DNA from 3 places in the Shewanella sp. AC34-MNA-CIBAN-0136 genome. Region 2 is predicted to be linked to each of the others. Evidence: predicted binding sites of a transcription regulator. Region 2 holds the regulator's gene; each other region holds the start of a gene.
The links. Region 2 encodes LexA, which represses DNA repair genes until DNA is damaged. Its sites were predicted from a motif close to TACTGTATNNNNATACAGTA; they were not measured.

Region 1: dinB (DNA polymerase IV) is a predicted target of LexA. The motif match lies at 5,330-5,349, and genes of this name have one in related genera.
Region 3: dinG (ATP-dependent DNA helicase DinG) is a predicted target of LexA. The motif match lies at 3,218-3,237, and genes of this name have one in related genera.

Annotation. Positions count from the first base shown of each region.
Region 1 is NZ_JBEOPJ010000004.1:122,439-130,233, forward strand. It holds gene AAEY94_RS05360 (NCS2 family permease) at 1-3, opposite strand, end outside; gene AAEY94_RS05365 (M17 family metallopeptidase) at 916-2,457, opposite strand; gene AAEY94_RS05370 (aminoacyl-histidine dipeptidase) at 2,640-4,103, shown strand; gene dinB (DNA polymerase IV) at 4,213-5,292, opposite strand; gene bfr (bacterioferritin) at 5,428-5,895, opposite strand; gene bfr (bacterioferritin) at 5,908-6,378, opposite strand; gene nqrM ((Na+)-NQR maturation NqrM) at 6,612-6,836, opposite strand; gene AAEY94_RS05395 (FAD:protein FMN transferase) at 6,907-7,795, opposite strand, start outside.
Region 2 is NZ_JBEOPJ010000003.1:93,242-101,036, reverse strand. It holds gene plsB (glycerol-3-phosphate 1-O-acyltransferase PlsB) at 1-1,590, opposite strand, end outside; gene lexA (transcriptional repressor LexA) at 1,855-2,469, shown strand; gene AAEY94_RS03810 (cell division inhibitor SulA) at 2,466-2,972, shown strand; gene coxB (cytochrome c oxidase subunit II) at 3,368-4,954, shown strand; gene ctaD (cytochrome c oxidase subunit I) at 4,964-6,559, shown strand; gene AAEY94_RS03795 (cytochrome c oxidase assembly protein) at 6,561-7,124, shown strand; gene AAEY94_RS03790 (cytochrome c oxidase subunit 3) at 7,121-7,795, shown strand, end outside.
Region 3 is NZ_JBEOPJ010000001.1:122,043-129,837, reverse strand. It holds gene AAEY94_RS00565 (primosomal replication protein) at 1-332, opposite strand, end outside; gene AAEY94_RS00560 (TSUP family transporter) at 329-1,102, opposite strand; gene dinG (ATP-dependent DNA helicase DinG) at 1,111-3,186, opposite strand; gene AAEY94_RS00550 (DNA polymerase II) at 3,301-5,700, shown strand; gene AAEY94_RS00545 (TonB-dependent receptor domain-containing protein) at 6,275-7,795, shown strand, end outside.

The sequences.
Region 1 (7,795 bases), on a different contig from region 2:
CATGGAACGGGGTTCCTTGGGCAAAGGTTAACATTGGATTAATGGTTAAATTGCTACAGATGAGGATGCGGTAAGCCTTGTGCTACTGACCATACTCGCTGAGTCGACATCATTACAGAGGGCTTACTTTATTGCGGGGAATTATAAATACTTACGACCTTTATAGCTATCAATAGCCTTTTTGTTGAAAGATTTCAGTTTTTTATATAGCGCACTAATCAATTAGCGACTAACCAATTAGCTACTAACCAATTAGCTTGAATCTAACTAAAAGCTAGCTGAATTTAAGACAAAAAAAAGCCTACTCAATAGAGTAGGCAGACATGTTACAAGCATCCCATATGGGGAAAGGAAAGCTAGCACCACTTAACGTGATGTGGCGATAAATTAATTAATTTACCACCCTGTCTAAAACCGTCAAACGAGACGAACAAAAGGTTGATGGATATTAACACTACGTAAAGAGGGTCAATTCTTAACGTTTCATGGCGAATATACCGCCACGTAAAACTGTTACGTCGGCAAACCAAGTGTTCTGCCAATAAAATTTGCTGTTACCTGTATAAGACATAGTCATGCTCCTGATTAAAGTAAAGTTGTATAAACCTAGTAAAGCTTGGCTCGGTTCCCTGGAACGTACATTTCTCAAATCCATTGAGACAACTTGTCACTCAGATCCTTGGAGGTTATATCCATCCTGGATTAACTAGAGTCGACAAACACATTGCTTGTCGACGAAGTGAATTATACAAAACTGTAATTTAATTACAAGTATTATTTGCTTTAATTCACAAAAACATCATTAAAAGTGATTTAATTACAATCACTTCGTATTAAAACTATGTATAACTATTGTTATCAACATGTAAACTGCAAATAAAATCAATATAAAACAGATAATTAGATATTATATGACTACAACTTTGAAAACTGTAATAAAGCAACCAAAGGGCTTGCAGTTGGCTTTCCATACAGAGGATCGCCCTCCACCGCACTACCTGCAATATCAATATGGGTAAATGCCAGCTCTGTTTGAGCTAATCCAGAGGCTTTTATCAAGAAAGCGGCAGGATATTGATGCCCACGAGCCGTAATTGAAGACGGACCATTATTCGATGACACCACATCTGCAGCGCCATTTTTATCGGCAACTTTATCAAAGTCTTCTGGACGTAATCGTGAAACCTCAAATGGTTCACCGCATAACTGACCCACTTCAGCGAGTGTTGCTGCAACCCCTTGCTTTTTAGCCGCGCTATTTTCAACTAATGCAGGGTAACCACCGTAGGCTCGCACAACATGACCAGTTAACGTCGCCACCGAAAATAATTGTGGATTCACTGCGGTTTGAGCCTGTATTCGCAAATGCGATAATAAGTCAGCCAATACTAAGCGACCTTCTGCATCAGTATTACCAATACGGACTCGCACACCTGCGTGGCTAGTAATGATCTCATCGGTGACAAATGCATCACTGCCAATACTGTTTCTTACTAATCCGAGTTCAGCAATGACTTTAATACCTTTAGGTTTCAGTATTGATAGTGCTTTCATTAAACCGGCAACTGCTGCCGCGCCACCTTTATCACGGCTCATACCAGCCATAGAACCTGCAACTTTAATATCAGCGCCGCCTGTGTCGTAAACAACACCTTTGCCAGCAAAGAATAAGGTTTTTGTAATAGGGCCTTCACCAACATATTCAAGCTTTACCACTCGAGGATGATGACGTGCAACATCAAAAGAGCTTCTGCCCACCGCACTGAGTAATGGGTATTGCGCTTTTAACTGCTCGACTTGATCAACCACAGATACAGCCAAACCGCTATCAGCAAAAGCATCAACACAATATTGTGCAAACCCAATAGCCGACATACGCTCAGGTTCTGTACCACAAAGATCGCGCGCCAATACTCGTCCAGATTCTGCCGCATTAATTAACCTACTGTGCGCGGCGGTATTCAATAATCCAATAGCCTCTAAACTCGGTTGCAAAGACTTTGCTTCTCGCGCCTCTAACGGTTGCCAAAGCTCTTGTCCACACGCCAGTGCGGCAACTTGTTCTGCATTGGCAAAGCGATTGTCAGTTACCCTTGGAACAACAAGTAAAGGTTTAGTGGCACCTGCGGCTTTAGCAATGGCAATACCTTCTCGAGCGGCTTTGGCAAAAATCCTGACATCGCTATACTCATTGTCGCTATCTGTCACTGGGGAGATAATCAAACGACCACCGGCTAACCCTGGCGCAAAAAGGAGCGTGGCACTTTTACCGACACGGAAATCTATTTGACTAGCGTGTGCAGCAAGCAAACTCACTTCATCTTGTTTGATCTCAGCTAAACTCGTCGCTATCACAACAACAGCGTCCCAACCTTCGCCTTCAAAAATAGCCTCATCACTTGTGACATCAATAATTGGCACTTGGAACGCGGTAACCGCTTTATTCACTTGGGTCATACAAGATCCTTACTCTTTAGGAATATAGATAAATTAGTGGGTTCATAATTATTTACAGATTTGTGGACTAAACCTTGGCAAATCGCTATCGCAATATCAAGTAACTGCGCAGAATATGTTAAAATAGTGGCAGTAATATTTTGTGTCGTATATCGACTTGATTTCATCTTAGAGGGCGTTTCGTGACTGCATTAACTCAATTATATCCTCAGCCTCTATGGCAATGGTTTGAACAAATTTGTGCTATTCCACATCCATCAAAACATGAACATGCGTTATCACAACATATTCAACAATGGGCAAAAGCTCAAGGCCTTGCGGTTGTTGAAGACAAAGTGGGTAATTTAATCATCCGTAAGCCTGCTACTGCAGGAATGGAAAACTGCAAAATAGTAGTGTTACAAGCGCACATTGATATGGTGCCGCAAAAAAATGCCGACAAAGTACATAACTTTGAAACCGATCCGATAGAAGCCTATGTAGACGGTGATTGGGTTAAAGCCAAAGGCACAACCTTAGGTTCAGATAACGGTATTGGTATGTCTTCGGCGCTGGCCGTTTTAGGCAGTAAAGACATTAAGCACGGGCCACTCGAAGTGCTGCTCACCATTGATGAAGAAGCCGGCATGACTGGCGCCTTTGGTTTAGAAGCCGGTTACCTTGATGCTGAAATTTTAATTAATACTGATTCAGAGCAAGAAGGTGAAATCTACATGGGTTGCGCCGGCGGTGTTGATGCACAGATAAGTATACCAATGTCTTGGCAAGCACCAGAACAAAGCAACGCCAGCTTTTCACTGACTATGTCGGGTTTAAAAGGCGGCCATTCTGGTGTCAATATTCATCTTGGTCGTGGTAACGCTAACAAGTTATTAGCGCGATTTTTGTTTAAATACAGTGACGAATTAGCCCTAGAGCTGGTCAGCTTTAGTGGTGGTTCGCTGCGTAATGCTATTCCACGTGAAGCTAACGTTCAATTGATGTTGCCAGCTGAAAATGTTGAAGCATTAAAACAAGCTATTGAGTCATTCCAAGCGTTAGTGCGTGAAGAGTTAGCCGTAGCTGACCCATCGATGTTACTCACATTAGCCGCTATTGATGCACCAACAAAAGTCATGGGCGAAGAAGCGCAAAATACCTTAATCGACTTATTACATGCTTGCCCTAACGGCGTAATGCGCATGAGTGATGAAGTGGAGGGTGTGACTGAAACATCACTAAATATAGGCGTGATCAGTACTGAAGATGAAAGCGTAGAAATATTATGCCTTATTCGTTCATTAATCGATTCGGGGCGTGAAGAAGTCACCGGTATGCTAACCGCACTATCAAATCTATCGGGTGCTAGCATTGATTTAAGCGGTGCTTATCCAGGTTGGAAACCAGACACTAGCTCATCTGTTATGGCAATTGTGCGTGACACCTATAACGATATTTATAAAAAAGATCCTACTGTGATGGTTATTCATGCGGGTCTTGAATGTGGTTTATTTAAAGAACCTTATCCACATATGGACATGGTATCGATTGGTCCGACGATTCGCTATCCGCACAGCCCAGATGAAATGGTTAACATCACCACGGTTGGTCAATATTGGGAATTACTGCTTGCTGTATTAGAGCGTATTCCTGCTAAAGAGGCGTAATCAATCAAGTGATTATGGCCAAGGTTATAATTGGCGGATAAGCTATAAATCAAAGGCGACAGCAATGTCGCCTTTTTGCTCTCTATGGTTTCCGTTATAAAATGGGCGCCTAAAATTGTAAATCGAGTTGAGTAATTTGATCGGCACTATTCTCGGAAGAAACCAACGTCACATCCGCTAGGCCAACGCTCACACCGAGTAACCGAATCCCTCGCCCTTGGCTTCGTTGTAATGCTTGCAGTAATAATTCATGAAACAGGTTAATTGAAATCTCATCACTGCGATGCTCGATGGTGGTCTGCTTAAAATCATTAAATTTCAGTTTTACAACCTGCTTATGGATCTGTCTATCTTTCGCACTCCGATGAACCCGAGCACTCAGCTCTTGAATAAGCTGTGGTAATACTTGATGACATTGCTCTAACGTAAAAATGTCTTTGGCTAACGTGGTTTCAACCCCTACGGACTTACGCACTCGGTGCGGGCTAATTTGCCTTGAATCGATACCTTGTGCACGCTCAGCCAACACATGGCCAAACTTACCAAAGGCCTCAATTAATTGCACTTTAGGGTATTGTTGCACGTCATAACAAGTGGTTAAGCCAATATCGGCTAACTTTTTTGAAGTGACTTTACCGACGCCAGGAATTTTACTCAGAGGTAGGTCTTTTACAAAATCAGCAATTTGATTTGGGGTGATAACATATTGTCCATTAGGCTTATTTAAATCGGATGCAATTTTGGCTAAAAACTTAATGGGTGCAATACCTGCTGAAGCCGTTAATCCAGTGACCTCATAAATGTCATCACGTATCGCTTTGGCAATTAATGTCGCACTGCCTTGATGAGCATCGCAATCTGTGACATCAAGATAAGCTTCGTCTAAAGACAATGGTTCGACAAGATCAGTGTATCGATGAAAAATCTCACGTATTTGGAGTGACACAGATTTATACACCTCCATGCGTCCAGGCACTAAAATTAACTGCGGACATAACTGCAACGCATGATAACTGGACATAGCACTTCGCACCCCAAATTTGCGGGCTTCATAACTGCAAGTACTTATCACACCACGGCGATCACTTCTGCCGCCAACAGCAATGGGCTTTCCTCTTAACTCAGGAAAATCACGCATTTCTACCGCAGCAAAATAACAATCCATATCGATGTGAATGATTTTACGCATTCTATAACCATCATCATTATCTCAATTAAAACCATGATACTGTACATATAAACAGTATTCAATCATTCTCTTAAGGATACAAAAAAGCCCAAACGCAGTTGGGCTTTATTAACATGTAACATAGCAATTAAGACATTACATTTTGGTCTGTAAATAGTTTTGTAAACCAATACGTTCGATTAGACCGAGTTGCTTTTCTAACCAGTACATGTGGTCAGATTCAGTGTCATCTAATAACACTTCTAAAATTTCACGGCTTTGGTAATCAGCTTTTTCTTCACATAGCGCGATAACTTTACGCAAATGATCAGCTACATGATATTCGTATGCAAGATCATTTCTCAGCATTTCTTGCACATCTTTACCAATATTCAGCGCTTCACGGCTGCCAACATCTGGAGTGCCTTCTAAAAACAAAATGCGTTGAACTAATTTAGCTGCATGCAACTTCTCGTCGTCTGACTCATGCAGAATACGGGTATACAGTTCATTGAACCCCCAGTCTTCATACATGTGAGCATGGACAAAATATTGATCCATGGCAGACAATTCGCCGGTTAATAAACTATTTAAAGCGTCGATGACTTCTGGATGGCCTTTCATGATAATTTCCTATTAGTCGTTAATTTGTGATTGAAGATAATTTTGAATACCGGTTTGATTGATTAGCTCTTGCTGCGACTCAATCCAATCTAGATGTTCTTCTTCGTCTTCGAGTAAATCTTCAAATAAATCGCGGCTAACATAATCTTGCTGAGTTTCGCATACCTTAATGGCTTCACGCAAAATGGCAATTTGTTCCGTAATTGCAGTTAGATCACAGCTAAGCATTTCTTCAGCATGTTCACCAATGCGCAATTTATCTAACTGTTGTAGGTTAGGTAAACCTTCAAGAAACAATACACGTTCAATCAGCTTGTCAGCATGCTTCATGTCTTCAATCGATTTTTTATACTCTTTCTCATTAAGCTTTTCCAATCCCCAATGCTTAAACATGCGAGCATGTAAAAAGTATTGGTTAATGGCGGTCAGCTCACAGGTAAGTACACGATTGAGTTGGCTGATGACTTTAGGATGACCTTTCATAGTAATGTCCCTCGATAAATAATGTGATCTCGATCAATTACAAACAGGATAAAACACTATAGGGGTAATTGCAAATTTTCCTTTATTTTCACACACTTACAATTGATAACCATTATCATTATAACTAAGCTTTGTAACTCGTTAGCAATACATAAACATAAAAAAAGCCTTCAAAATGAAGGCTCTTTACAAAGCATGAGTTTATTAACTTAAGCTTTAGGCAATTAACGGTGTTAAATAATTCGATTTTGATTTAGCAACTCATTGCGAGCTTGCTCTTTTTCCATACGGCGTTTACGTTTGTCACATGGATCATCACAGTCACACGCTTTTTCAATTCCTAAAACACCTAAACCACCACAACTACCTTCTACCGCTTTCTTCTTTACGATATAGCCGATAGACATTAACAAAAAGAACAATAATAACACTACAAATGCTGCTATAAATGTACTCATTACAAACTCCAATTACTCATTCAGATAAGGGTATAATACTTTTTTAATCAATCAGTTTAAAATAAAGAACCTACTTAACATACGATTTAAACGCATCGCTGTAATAGACCTGATAACCCTGTTCTTGCTTCTCAATCAACATTATTGCTAAATTTTTCTCTTTAGCAAGTGCCAATGAAGCCTCAGTACCTAACACCATCATAGCGGTGGCATATCCATCTGCGGTCATACAACTTGAGTGTAACACGGTTGCAGAGGCAAGTTGATGCTTAATAGGATAACCGTTACGAGGATCGATTAAATGTGAAAAACGTTCGCCATTCTCTTGATAAAAGTTACGGTAATCACCCGATGTTGCTAATGACATGGTGCCAGGTTCAATCACTTGCTGAACGGCTTGCCCTTCACTCGTAGGTTGCTCAACAGCCACTCGCCATGGGGTTTTATCGGCTTTAGTACCTTTAACATTAAGCTCACCACCTATTTCGACTAAATAACCAGACACATGATATTTGTCTAATAGCGCGGCAATTTTATCGACACCAAAACCTTTTGCTATTGAAGATAAATCAACATACAGGTCTGCATTATGCTTAGTTAATGTTAAGCCTTTTATCGACAGTTCCTTGATGCCCATTTTAGCTTTAGCATTATCGATTTGAGCTTGCGTCGGGATGGTTGTAGGTCGTTTATCGGGACCAAAGCCCCACAAATTAACCACTGGCCCTAAGGTGATATCTAACGCCCCATCAGTCTCTTGATAAAGACGCATACCTTCTTCGATAACCTTAATGGTATCAGCGGATACTTTAACGCTTTGTTGAACTTGTAATTGATTGAACTTAGACAGTTCTGAGTCCGAACGATAAGTCGACATTTGATCATTTACCACTTCCAATGCCATATCAATTTCAGCTTGCAGTAACTGCGGTTCTGGCAAGCGGTCATTGTTGACTACT
Region 2 (7,795 bases):
CAATGTTACCGAACTGGCTGCGGCCGCTCCATTGATATTAGTCATTACGCGGTTAGCTAACAAATTAACTGAGGGCGTAAACCAAGATGGTTTTTGGTCAGGATCTTTAGCTAGCTCATCACGCCACTCTGGCGCCTGCTGATTTAAGAACTGTTGTAAATTAATCGGCTCACCAAAATTCACATAACCTTGGCCAAAATTGCCTAACTTACGAATAGCACCAAATACCTGCCATACAGATTCTTTTTTCTTTTTCTTACCGCTTAATTCTTTGTGGTACGTCGCCACTTCCATCACATGGTCATAACCTAAATACACGGGTACTAAGGTTACTGGGCGCTCTATCCCACGTAGCACACTGTTAATTGTCATAGCCAACATACCGGTTTTAGGCGCTAGCAAACGTCCTGTACGCGAACGACCTCCTTCAGTGAAATACTCGACCGCATAACCCTTAGCAAATAACTGATCTAAATATTCACGAAATACTGCGGTATAAAGTTTATTACCATTAAAACTACGACGGATAAAGAATGCCCCACCACGGCGGAACATCGGCCCTGCTGGCCAAAAATTAAGGTTAATACCGGCAGCAATGTGCGGCGGAACCATGCCCTGATAATACAAAATATACGACAGTAGCAAGTAATCCATATGGCTACGATGGCAAGGAACGTAAACAATTTCATGGCCATCATGATGTAACTGTCTTACTTGCTCGGCACCTTTGATATTGATGCCACTGTATAATTTGTTCCATAACCAAGTCAGGAAACGTTCGGCAATACGCACCAAACTATCAGAATAGTCGGCGGCAATTTCATCAAGGTATTCAATGGCGGTTTCACGCGCTTTCTCGACTGTTACTTTCTTATTTGCAGACTCTTCTTCAATGGCTTTTTTGATAGATTCTGATTTTAATAAAGAGGCAAACAACGCTTGTCGATTCGGTAATTGTGGCCCCGTCATCACTTTGCGTTGACGGCGGAAATGCACACGGGCGACTCGGGTCAATTTGTGAGCAATTCTTTTATCAGTACCATGTTCATCGGCCATATGACGAAGCGATAATGCATTAGAAAACTGGACGAAATTATGGCGTCCTAAAAATAAAATCATTAACCATTTACGTAACCACGTAGGGTTTTCACGTTCAAATACAGCAGCTTTCATGCTGTCTTCTTCTTTACCTGGGGTACGTCCCCAATAAAGGCAAACAGGAACCAACTGTATATCTAATTCAGGGCTCTCACTGTGAAGTGACAATAAGCTGGTAAAATAATTAAGGAATTTGTCACCACTTTCACGTTTACCAAATAGTGGTTTGCGGCCCTCTAAACAGACCACACGAGGCACGGTTAAGCCATCAAGCTGTAATGGCTCATAAGGACTGGGCAGACCAAAGCCCTCGGTGATTTCGCTCAACGCGGCAATATCGCTAATAGATTCCGTTTTCATTAAATAAACCAAAGGTTTAGTTGGATCTATATTGAGGTCATCAAAAGGATCGTGAGGGACCACAATGGTCTGTACCATCCACTTTTGAATCCATCTTAATGCTCGTAAAAATATTGAATCTGGTTTTGACATGGTTATTTTCGCAACATAAGCCACTGTAATATTGTCGTATAGGATACCAGAAACCACCCTGCTTACACTATCAGACCGATCTATCTTTACGTTTAAGCTCTCACTATCAGAAATAACATAAGACAGAACATTAGTAATAGTTAATTAAAACATATTGTTGAGTGATACTTAATCAACAAAATACAAAAAATAGTTGGTTAATACTTGCGCGAACACAAACACTGTATATAATGACAGTCACTGTATAAAAAGACAGGAATCATCATGAGACCGTTAACGCCGCGCCAAGCAGAAATTTTAGACTTAATTAAAAACAATATCGCCGAAACAGGTATGCCACCCACTCGTGCTGAAATTGCGAATCGTCTTGGCTTTAAAAGTGCTAATGCCGCCGAAGAGCATTTAAAAGCATTAGCCAAAAAAGGCTTTATCGAGATCATGCCTGGTACCTCAAGAGGCATTCGTTTACCTCATGAAGAGCAGGTTGAAACCGGTCTGCCACTCATTGGACAGGTTGCTGCTGGTGAACCAATTTTGGCCCAAGAGCATGTAGAGCAATACTATCAAGTCGATCCAAACATGTTTAAGCCCGCCGCAGATTTTTTATTGCGAGTGCGTGGTGACAGCATGAAAAACATCGGCATTTTAGAAGGTGACTTACTCGCTGTACATAAAATGCAGCAAGCACGTAATGGCCAGGTTGTTGTGGCACGTGTTGATGATGACGTCACCGTAAAACGATTTGAACAAAAAGGTAATGTGATTTATCTGCATGCCGAAAATGAAGATTACAATCCGATAAAAGTAGATTTAAGTTGCCAAAGCCTAACCATCGAAGGGCTTGCCGTTGGCGTTATCCGTAATGGAGATTGGTTATGAACAAACTAATGGGCATCGCGCCACGCCACCCGGGCTTATGGGTAGATTTAACTGAAACAGAACTGCATGGCACCCAAACCATTCAAACATTACAAACTGTCACCCAAGGTGAAGCTGAACTGAGCCAATTGTGCAGCCAGTTAGCAATATTGAGCCAGCAAGGCAGATGGATTGTATTAATTAGCCCGCCCCATATTGGCTATAAACATATGCTGGCAAGTGCTGGTGTAAGAATGGATCGCATTTTACTGGTACACACCAAAGATGAAGTCGAAACATTATGGGCCATGGAGAAAGCGCTCACTAGCGGTACATCGAGCGCAGTAGTAACTTGGACAAGCTCACTTGATGCTCGCGATAGTCGCCGTTTAGAAATTGTCGCCAAAAGTGCACGTGCATTAGGGGTGGTAATTGAAGATGTGAATGCTCACTTACCTCACAAACATCAACTTGTTAGCCCTACTTTAACAAATGGAACAAGTAATTTTTGCTCATTTCACTAAGCACGAACCCTTCATTACCAAGCCCTGTATTGAATTCAGGGTTTTTTTTCATCTTTTTTCAGCCTATTAGCCAACAAAGTGATCTTGATCAATGTTTAATCTACAAGTAATGTGGTTAACAAGGATGAAACATTTTTTATCTTTAATTGGACGTGAATGGCAGTAATCAAGATTACTTTCAGACAAATGAGCCAAATCAAAATTGATAAGTTCAGTAGTAGGTACAAGCGTGGTGCACAGCTAACAATAAAACCGTAGACCGTATGTTTACAGCCACCAAAGTACTTTGAGGTCATCAAACTTTTTTCGGGAACCGAAGAGTTTGCATAGAGCAGAGAATTACTGTGTGACTCTTCTTTGTAGTTGCTATTTGCAATTAGCAGAGGAGTAGTCTTGTGAAGCAATGGTTGTATTGTTTACTGGTGGTGTTTGTAGCACTTCCGCTTGGGGCATCAGAAATGCCCCTCAACATGACTCAAGGCGTGACAGATATCAGTGGCAAGGTTTATGACCTCCACATGACGATTCTTTACATCTGTTGTGTAATTGGGTTAGTGGTGTTTGGGATCATGATTTACTCAATGATTTATCACCGCAAATCAAAAGGCGCTGTCGCGGCCAATTTTCACGAAAGTACCAAAGTGGAAATTGCTTGGACCGTCATCCCTTTCATCATCTTAATCGGCATGGCTATTCCAGCCACCAAAACCTTGATTGCTATGGAAGATCCCAGTGATGCTGATCTCACCATAAAAATTACCGGGTCGCAGTGGAAGTGGCATTACAGCTATTTTGATAAAGACATCGAATTTTACAGCACATTATCCACTCCCAGAGCACAAATTGATGGCAGTGAGGCCAAAGGCGAGCATTACCTCCTTGAAGTCGATAAGCCATTAGTACTGCCCATTAACCAAAAAGTGCGCTTCTTGATGACATCTGATGATGTTATTCATTCATGGTGGGTACCCGCGTTTGCCGTTAAAAAAGATGCCAATCCAGGCTTTATCAACGAAGCCTGGACTCGTATTGATAAGCCTGGAACGTATCGCGGCCAATGTGCCGAGTTATGCGGTAAAGACCATGGTTTCATGCCGATTGTGGTGCAAGCATTATCGGAGGCCGATTTTGATAATTGGTTAGTGGAGCAAAAAAAACTAGCAAGCAATGCAGCTGCAGCCGCTGCGGCATCAATGTCTAAAACCTTGTCTCTTGAGGAGCTAACCTCACAAGGTGAACAAATCTATATTGCTAGGTGCGCCGCTTGTCACCAACCCAATGGTGCGGGTCTTCCTGGTGTATTCCCATCATTAATTGGCAGCCCTATCATAAAAGGCCCTGTTAACGATCACCTGAATATCGTCTTAAACGGTAAACCAGGTACTGCAATGCAAGCCTTTGCAAAGCAACTTAGCGCCCAAGAAATTGCCGCAGTCATTACCTTTGAGCGTAATGCGTGGGGCAATAATAGCGGTGATGTAGTTCAAGCTGCTGATATAGGAAACTTTTTAGGCAGTAACGAGGCAAGCACCGAACCAAGTAAAGCAGTAACCGATGCAGCAAATACTATTGCAGCAACGACAACTGACATTACCGATGCGGTTACCGACAAAGCCAATCAAGCTGTCGAAGCCGTAGCAGAAGCTGTTGTACCGGAGGATCTGCCCACGTTAACCTTGGAGCAATTAATTGCTGAAGGTGAGCAGGTTTATGCTACGACATGTGCTGCATGTCACCAAGCCACTGGCGCTGGATTACCAGGCGCTTTCCCTTCACTTATTGGCAGCCCTGTTGTTACTGGACCGGTTAGCGGACATATCGATATCGTTATGCACGGAAAACCAGGTACCGCAATGCAGGCATTTAGTAGTCAACTTAGCCCGCAAAAGATGGCGGCGGTGATTACTTATGAGCGCAATGCGTGGGGCAATAATTCTGGCGAAGCGGTGCAACCTGCCGATGTCGCTAGCCATGGACAGTAGGGGAAAACAATGAGCACAACAACGCACGATACACTGGCTACCGCTCATGATGATCATCATCACGGCGCTCCGAAGGGGCTAATGCGCTGGCTACTCACCACTAACCATAAAGATATCGGCTCGCTGTATTTATGGTTTAGTTTCATTATGTTTCTTACTGGCGGTGCGATGGCAATGGTGATTCGAGCTGAATTATTTCAGCCTGGATTACAGCTAGTAGAACCTAACTTTTTTAATCAGATGACCACAGTTCATGGCCTCATCATGGTGTTTGGGGCGGTGATGCCCGCTTTTACCGGGTTAGCAAACTGGTTAATTCCAATGATGATTGGTGCCCCAGATATGGCACTACCGCGAATGAACAACTGGAGTTTTTGGATTTTACCCTTCGCCTTTACCATTTTATTAGGTTCACTCTTTATGGAAGGCGGCGGCCCTAACTTTGGCTGGACATTCTATGCTCCGCTCTCAACCACCTATAGTCCTGACAGTACCGCCCTATTTGTTTTCTCCATTCACATAATGGGAATAAGTTCGATAATGGGCGCAATTAACGTCATTGTAACCATTGTAAACTTGCGAGCTCCTGGCATGACCTGGATGAAGTTACCTTTGTTTGTGTGGACTTGGCTCATTACCGCATTTTTACTGATTGCAGTAATGCCGGTGCTCGCAGGTGCGGTCACCATGGTATTAACCGATAAGTTTTTTGGTACTAGCTTTTTTGATGCTGCAGGTGGTGGCGATCCGGTGATGTTCCAGCATATTTTCTGGTTCTTTGGCCATCCCGAAGTTTACATCATGATTTTACCATCCTTCGGTATTATCTCCGCGATAGTACCAACCTTTAGCCGTAAAAAGCTGTTTGGTTACTCCTCGATGGTTTACGCCACTGCCAGTATTGCCATTCTGTCATTTTTGGTATGGGCACATCACATGTTTACTACTGGTATGCCTGTTTTTGCCGAATTGTTTTTCATGTATTGCACCATGTTGATTGCCATTCCAACCGGGGTGAAAGTGTTTAATTGGGTCGCCACTATGTGGCGCGGTTCAATGACATTTGAAACTCCAATGCTGTTTGCAGTGGCATTTATCATCCTGTTTACCATTGGTGGCTTTTCGGGCTTGATGTTGGCAATTACCCCTGCTGATTTCCAATACCACGACACTTACTTTGTCGTGGCTCACTTCCATTATGTACTGGTGACTGGGGCGATATTCTCCATTATGGCGGCGGCTTACTATTGGCTGCCTAAATGGACCGGCCATATGTATAACGAAACTTTAGGTAAGTGGCACTTTTGGTGTTCGGTAATATCCGTCAACGTGTTGTTTTTCCCAATGCACTTTCTAGGCTTAGCAGGTATGCCGCGTCGGGTTCCCGACTACGCGGTACAGTTTGCCGATGTGAATCAAATTGTGTCGATTGGTGGCTTTGCATTTGGTTTATCTCAGCTAATTTTCCTTGTTGTAGTTCTCAAATGTATCAAGGGTGGCAAACCCGCTGGAGATAATCCTTGGGAAGCAGCCGAAGGCTTGGAATGGTCGATTGCCAGCCCTGCGCCATATCACTCGTTTACCACTCCACCGGAGATTAAATGAGATGACACAGCCAACAAAATCAAATCGTAAGCTATTAATCATCCTGATTGCCGGGTCAATTGGTATGTTTGGGTTTGGTTTTGCGCTGGTACCGCTTTATGACGTGCTCTGCGATACATTGGGGATTAATGGCAAACCCCAAAATAGCGCCAGTAGTTATGAAGCGGTGGTGGTTGATAAAAACCGGACCGTAACCATTGAATTTGTGACTCAAGTTCAATCAGGTATGCCATGGGAATTTAGCCCTAAAGTTAACCAAATAAGCGTACATCCTGGGGAGCTCACTCACGCACAATTTTTGGTTAAAAACCTATCGACACGTGACACGGTAGGCCAAGCAATACCTTCGGTATCGCCAGGGCAAGGGGCGGCATACTTCAATAAAACGGAATGTTTTTGCTTTAATCAACAACCTTTGGCTGCAGCAGCAACAGCAGAACTACCACTGATTTTTTACGTGGACCCTGATTTACCAGCGTCCATTAACACATTGACTCTCTCTTATACCCTTTATGACATCACCGATAGACAGGCGATCGTCATGGAGCAAGGAGCAGCAAAATGACAACAAAGTATCAAACTTATTATGTGCCAACCCAAAGTGCTTGGCCAATAATCGGTGCTATCGGTTTATTTTTAATTGCGTTTGGCGCAGGTAATTATGTACAACAATTAACCACTGAAAAAACCTCTGGCGGTTACATTTTAATAACCGGCTTGGCCGTGATTATCTTTATGATTTTTGGCTGGTTTAAGACCGTTATTGATGAATCCATGGCTGGACTGTATTCACCGCAAATGGATCGTTCATTTAGGCAGGGAATGAGTTGGTTTATTTTTTCAGAGATTATGTTTTTTGGGGCATTTTTCGGCGCGCTATTTTATGCCCGAATGATTTCAGTACCTTGGCTTGGTGGCGCATCTAACAATGCCATGACCCATGAAGTGTTGTGGCCTGCATTTGAAGCTATGTGGCCATTGGTTAAAACACCTGATGGCACCGCAACAGAAGCCATGCCATGGACGGGTTTGCCGTTAATTAACACTATTATACTGCTAACCTCGTCGGTTACCTTGCACTTTGCTCATACCAATCTCGAAAAAGCCAATCGTAAACCTTTGATAATCTGGTTAGCGTTGACGGTAATTCTGGGTATTGCGTTTCTCAGTTTACAGGTTGAAGAATATAGCCATGCATACCAAGAAATGGGGCTTACGCTCTCTTCTGGTGTCTAC
Region 3 (7,795 bases), on a different contig from region 2:
TGTTGTTCGGATTTAAGGTTGATGTGAGTGGTTAGCAATGCTCTGCGTAATGCACTAAATCGGTCTTGAATACGATCGCAACTGAGTTGGATAACATTACTGCCCAACTTAAGGTAAAGTTGTTTTTCGAGTTGTTTAATATCTTGACGTAACTGAGTGATACAAGGGCTTAGTTGGGCTCCTTGTTGGGCAAATAGCTGACTGTTAAATCGTTCAATTTCTTGTAAAGACTGTCGTTGCGAAGGCGCCAAATTCTGGTCGTGTATTAATGCGTCTTGCTCAAGTTTAGCGAGCTGTTGTTTTAACATTGATAGCAATTGTTGGGTGTTCATACCCATGCACTCCACGTAAGATGGACTGCAATCGACAATACCATAATAATGAATATTGGTTTAATAAAAGGTATCCCAAATCGAATCGCACTTCTGGCGCCGATAAATGAACCTGCCATCATGCATACCCCCATCCACAAGCCGAGCATCCATTGTACTTGCCCCATGGATGCAAAGATAATGAGTGCTGTGATGTTACTCACCGCGGTCATGACTCTCGCTAATCCACAGCTGTGCAACAGAGGGAGTTTATACAGCGAGATAGACGATACCGTCCAAAAAGCACCAATACCTGGTCCTGCAAAACCATCGTATCCACCTAAAACAAATCCTTGGCTAATTTGTTTGTATTTTGGTGAACGATATTTTGGGGCCATTATATTTTTGTCACCCATCGCTTTGGGGCTAAATAAGGTATAAACAGCGATACTAATTATGAGTAGTGGTAATATTTTGTCTAACCATTGTGGGTCTATCAGAAATACTAAACCACAACCTGCAATCGACCCAACCAACGTGGCAAAAAAACACGTTTTCCATAATGCAGGGTTAAATAAATGCTGTTTATAAAAGGTGTAACTCGAAGTAAGAGAACCAAAACAAGCGGCTAATTTATTGGTTCCTAATGCTAAATGTGGCGGAATACCAACGGTGAGTAATGCTGGAATAGACAGAAGCCCACCACCGCCAACTATGGCATCAATAAAACCCGCAAATATACCTATGACCGCTAATATAGCCCAATGGCTAGGGTCTAATAATAAATCCAACTCAATACCTATTCAATAACACGTCTAAAAGGAGGAAGGGCATCAATTAATGATTTGCCATAACGTTTAGTGACCAAACGACGGTCTAAAATGGTCACTCGGCCATAATCTTGCTCTTTTCGTAACAGTCGGCCACAACTTTGGACTAATTTACGTGAAGCATCAGGAATTGTCAGCTGTAAAAATGGATTACCGCCTTTTACTTTTAAGTATTCCGCGTGAGCTTGTTCTACTGGTGAGGTCGGGACCGCAAACGGAAGTTTGGTAATGATTAAGTTTGTTAAGTAATCGCCCGGTAAATCGAGGCCTTCAGAAAAGCTGCCAGTACCGAAAATGACACTGGGTAGACCTTCATCACAGCGTTTTTTGTGCTGTTCTAATATTTGTTGACGTGGAATAGCGCCTTGAACAAAAAGCTGGTCTTTGGGGATTTTACCTTCGACGAGCTCAACCACTTTATCCATTTGCCAATAGGATGCAAACAGCACTAATGTGGCCATTTCGCCATCGATAAGTGTCACAATATGTTGTGCAAGTTCGGTGGTGTAATTTTCGTCCGTAGGTTCGCAAACCATTTGAGGTATAAATAAAGTCGCATTATTTTCGTAATCGAAAGGGGATAATAATGCTAAAAATCGGCTGCCATCATTCATTGACAGGCCTACTTGATGAGCAAAATGGTTGAAGCTGTTTAAGGCTCGAAGCGTTGCACTGCACAACACCACGCCAGCGGCTTTTTGCCACAACATAGATTCAAGCATAAAGCCAACTTCTATAGGCGATGAGCAAAATAAATAATCTTGTTGTTTACCGGTAATTAATTCAGCCCAACGCGCCATTGGTGCGCCTTTTTTACTGTCTTCTTTGGCCATCATCTTCCATAACTTATGTAAGTTATCTAGCCGCTGTAAAATAAAACCTGTTTCTGATAACAACCCTTCCGACTGATGTTTAGGCACTTCACCATCTTTTATTGCTTCATTTAACACTGATACCACTTTATTAAATTGCTTTACCGCGGAACCTGATGCAGTGGCCAGATTTTCTGCCTGTATTAATAACGATTGTGGTAATTGGCCATGTTCAAAACGAAGCCTGGATTCAGGGTTAGCGAATAACTGTGGTTGGGTATCACAAAAGTGAGCAACCTGGGTCAGTAAATTGGTTAACTCTGTGGTGTGGTCAAGCATGGCCTGTACAGGGGCAATAATATGAGTGGTTTTGAGTTGATTTTGTAACTTAGAACAGGTTTTCGATGCTTTTTCTAACCAATCACATGCTCCTCGAAGTGTGGCTTGAGCACTGGAGAAATCTCTGGCAACTATCGGTAAGTGATGAGCTTCGTCGATAACATAAAACATGTCTTCTGGTTCTGGTAAAATGACGCCGCCGCCAAGTTCTAAATCGGCAAATAACAGACTGTGGTTAACAATGAGTACATCCCAAGTGTCCACATCTTCACGAGCTTTATGAAACGGGCAATTATGGTGTGCCGATACTTGACGATGACAGCTGTGTTTATCACAGCAAATTTGTTGCCACAAGAAATCAGGAATAGGGTGTTTTAAAGTATCAATTTCACCATTCCAGCGTTTTTGATGAAAATCTTGATGCAATTTTTGTAATTCGTTAATTTGACTTTGGTCGGGTTTAGTTTGCCATATGGCTATTTGTGAGCTGTCTTGTGCCCCTATCATGGCTTCAAGTTTGGCTAAACATACGTAACGCTGACGACCTTTTACCAAACCAAATTTAAAATCAATACCAGACTGTTGTAAAAAATGAGGTAGATCTTTGTGGAGTAATTGTTCTTGAAGTGCCACGGTTGCGGTGGCAATACAGACTTTCTTTTTACTCGAGATGGCTAAAGGGATTGCCCCTAAGATATAAGACAAAGATTTACCAATGCCGGTACCCGCTTCAACCACAATGATACGACGGTCTTTGTCATACTCGCCTGCTAAGGTTTTTGATATTTCCGCTACCATATAGTTTTGTTCGCGACGAGAACGAAATTGCGGCATAGATGCGGCAATTTCTTTATAAATGGTGCGAATTTGACTTTTTATGTTATCCGGTAGCATAGGAAGTATGATTTCTACATAGACTGAATTATGCTGTACATAATAACAGTGAATTAGCATGCCACGAAGTAATAAATCAAATTGAGTAAACTTGTGCCGGAATTCAAACCCGTTGTGACGCCGACAGATAATCTAACGACCAATAATCATGTGAAGGGACGAGTATTAACTCGTCATGCTATTTATCGGCATGGACAATTAGTGCTTCAATATTATATTAAAACCGCTCAAGGACCTGTATTAGCAGAGCTGTATCACAGTGAAGTGATCTGTTTCTGCCGTCAGCAAGATGTTAATCAATTAAGTCAAAAAGTCGGCTTTGCCCTTAAGGCTGAGTCGATATCATTGATGAGCTTTGCACATGAACCTATCAGTGCCTTGTATCTTAAATCAAATACCCAATTGAAATTACTCAGTCGCATAGCTAATGATATCGGTATTACTTTATTTGAAGCCGATATTAGGTCTGAGCAACGCTACCTTATAGAACGATTTATTGCCTTAGATATTGAGTGTTCAGGGCATTATCAACAGCGTAATTCAACTTCAACGATTCCTTTGTTATCGATTAATCGGGCTAGAAAAATGCCCGCCAACGAACTTGTTGATATCTCTTTGAAGATGGTTTCACTGGATTTTGAGTGCAGTTTTACGGGTGAACTTTATTCGGTTGGTTTATATGGTGCCGATTATCAATGTGTGTATATGGTGGGCGAACCGCAAGCAGAATGTCATGACTTCATTGTTTGGGTAAAAAATGAGATTGAACTGATACATCATTTAATAGCGTGGTTTAGCGACTATGACCCCGATATTATTATTGGCTGGGCAGTAGTGACCTTTGATTTAGCCTTGTTGTTCAAACGCTGTGTTTTACATCAAATTCCATTATTAATTGGTAGAGGTAATAGCGAACTGAGCTGGAAAGTGGCTGACAAATATCGGCCGGAAACATTATCTTTACCTGGACGTGTGGTTTTGGATGGTATTGATTGGCTTAAAGCGGCGTTTTATCAGTTTGATAGTTTTTCGTTAGAATCGGTATCGAGGCAGTTATTAGCCGAAGGTAAAGCCATTGATCATGTTGAAAATCGTGGCCAAGAAATTACTCATTTATTTGCACAAGATAAAAATGCATTGGCTTTTTATAATATTACCGACTGCCGACTAGTGTGGGATATTTTTGAAAAAACACAGTTGTTAGATTTTGCTCTTGAACGCGCCAAGTTAACGGGCTTGGAGTTCGGCCGCGTGGGTGCATCGATTGCGGCATTTTATCATTTGTATTTACCTCACTTACATCGAAGTGGCTTTGTCGCCCCCGCACAACCCGCGAGCCAAGGTTTAGAAAGCCCAGGCGGATATGTTATGTCTTCTATACCGGGTTATTATAAAGATGTTTTAGTATTAGATTTTAAAAGTCTATATCCGTCGATTATTAGGACATTTCTTATCGATCCTAAAGGCTTAGTTGAAGGACTCTACGCGAGTGAAGTAAAAGGTGATTCAACGACAGTGGCTGGATATTTAGGTGCTCAATTTAGTCGGCAATCGCCTATTTTACCTGCATTAGTTGCCAGCCTTGCAGAGCAAAGAGAACTGGCCAAACGAGATAAAAATGCGCCGTTATCGCAAGCGATAAAAATTATTATGAACTCATTGTATGGCGTATTAGGCTCTCGAGGTTGTGTATTTCATGATGCTAAGTTAGCCAGTTCGATTACCATGCGCGGTCATCAAATTATGAAACTCACTAAGCAATGGATAGAAGAGTGCGGTTATCAAGTGATTTATGGTGACACCGATTCTACCTTTGTCTGGTTAGGAGATAATCATGGGATTAAAGATATTCAAGCGGTTGGTAAACACCTATCAGTATCAATAACCGAACGTTGGCTTCAATGGTGTGCAGAAGAATATCAATTAGACAGTTATCTTGAGCTGGAGTTTGAAACCCACTTTGAACAATTTATTATGCCTACCTTAAGGGGTTCGGATGAAGGCAGTAAAAAGCGTTATGTCGGCGCGGTGTCAAATGATCAGCAACAATTAACTCTAACCTTTAAAGGTATGGAGCAGGTGAGGAGTGACTGGAGCCCTATTGCAAGAAGGATGCAGTACCATTTATATGAATTGTTTTTCAAGGGCGAGGATGTTATTGATTTTTTGAGTAATGAGATCGCAGCAATTAAGTGCGGTGCTCGAGATAATGAACTTATTTTTAAAAAGCGATTAAGACGCAATGTTGAAGATTATACTGCAAAGTCGTCACCCCATGTTAAAGCCGCAAAACAGCTTGCCGAACTACTCGGTGACGTAAGTGTTACCCGAAAAGGACAACAGATTCGATATATAATGACACTCACTGGTGCACAAGCCATAGAAGTAAAACCACAAAATATTGATTATGAATACTATATTTGTAAACAGATTCAACCTATCGCGGAGCCCATTCTGCAACTGTGTGGCCATAGCTTTGACTCACTGGTGAATAATCAACTTCTATTGCTATAAGTTAACTTACCAACACCCCAATCTTAAGTTTTCAATGTTAATTAACATTGCTTGTTTTTCTTCGTGTCCTTACGTTCTTAATTCAGTAAAGGCAATCAAGCATTATTTGATGACGCACAAACCTCGCAAACCCAATCTACGAAGATTTATCTAGACGATTAATGTTAAGCAATTACTTACATAGCCTTATTTATTAACACTTAACATTTTTATGTTTACCAGAAGTAATAAAAAACTACCTTCTCCAAATTAATAGTTATTTAAAACAATAGGTTAATTTTTTAACTTTAGACTTGGTATGTTATTTCGACAATAACTAAACAACTTTAACTTATTGTTTATAAAGTTAAAAAAAATTACCTGTTCATATTTCTTAACAGTTAAAGTTGTTACATTTGATTAACTTTTGCGCTTACGACACTTCAAATGTTGATTAGTTGTTTCAAATGTGATTTTATTGCACCTGTAGTTGAGAGGTTGTGATTGTTTTTTGTTGCATCCCCTCATTGAACTAACACCTAAAAAGGTTGTTAGCATTATAAGAAAGACATAAAAAAGTCCAGGGAGATAGACAATGCATAAGAACGTATTAGCTAAGTCGGTGCGTTTAGCACTGATCAGTGGTGCAGCAGCAGCTGCATTTGCTTCGCCAGCAGTTTTTGCTGCTGATGAAGATGGCGCAAAAGTAGAACGTATTGAGGTTACTGGTTCGCGCATTAAGCGTTCTGACCTTGAAGGCGCTTCGCCAATTACGACCATTACAACTGAAGATATGAAGATGGAAGGTAACTTTACAGTTGCTGATGCACTTCGTAACAGTAACTTGAACTCTTTCGGATCATTCTCTGAGCGTTCAGGTAGTTCTGCACAATCTCAAGCAACTATCAACTTACGTGGTGCAGGCTCAAGCCGTACTTTAGTACTTATTGATGGTAAGCGTTTCCCAGGTTCACCAACGCTAGGTGGTGCATCTGCTAACTTGAACGCTATTCCTATGGCTGCAGTAGAACGTATCGACATTCTTACTGACGGCGCATCTTCTACTTATGGTTCTGATGCAATTGCTGGTGTTGTTAACATCATCATGAAAAAGAATTACCAGGGTATTGAATTCAACGTTGGTGGTGGCTCACGCGACCAGGACGGTGGTTTAACAAGTAAAGAATTCTCGGTTGTTGCTGGTTATCAAATGGATAAAGGTAACATTACTTTCTCATTCGACCATCAAGACCGTAAAGGTATTTCAGACGCAGATCGTCCATATACTGCGGCGAGCATGACAGACTTCAATGGCGATGGTGAAATCCAAGCTTACGAAGAAACTGCAGGTTGGAGTATCTATGGCGCAACAGTTGCCGCACCTGATTTCTCTACTGCTCAAGCATCACTATTATGTGATGACTTAGAATCAGAATACGGTTCAAATGTATTCCAAACTGTTAAAGCAGACAACGATTGGGGTGGAGCTGGCTCTACTTACTGTATGTATGCGTTTGCTAACGTTTCTTATAACAAAGCATCTACAGAGCGTAATACAGTATATGTTGATGCTAACTATGAAGTTGCAGAAGACGTAGAATGGTTTGGTCGTGTAATGGTAACTCAAGGTAACTCGTTTGGTCGTTACGCGCCTCCAGCTGCAGCTTGGAATAGCATGGCTGCAGACAACCCAAATAACCCATACGGTGAAGAAACAACAGGTTATTTCCGTTGGGTGGGTATCGGTACTCGTGACGGTAACGTAGACGATTACAACCAAGATTACCTAACAGGTTTACGCGGTACTATTAGTGCACTAAACGATGCTGAATGGGAAGTTTACTACCATCACAATATCGCCGATAACAAATCTATCGGTGAGTACTACTTAAGCTATTCTGGTCTTGCTTATAACCAAGCTAATGGTATTGATTTAGGCTCTGAAGCTGGCGTCAATAACATGAAAGCCACGACGTTAACACAAGGCCGTGCTACTTTTGATCAGTACAGTGGTGGTATTGGTTTTGATGCATTCGAATTACCAGGTGGTGCAGTTGCACATTACGTAGGTATGGAATATTTCGACCAACAGTTTAGCGAAGTGTATGACGCACAG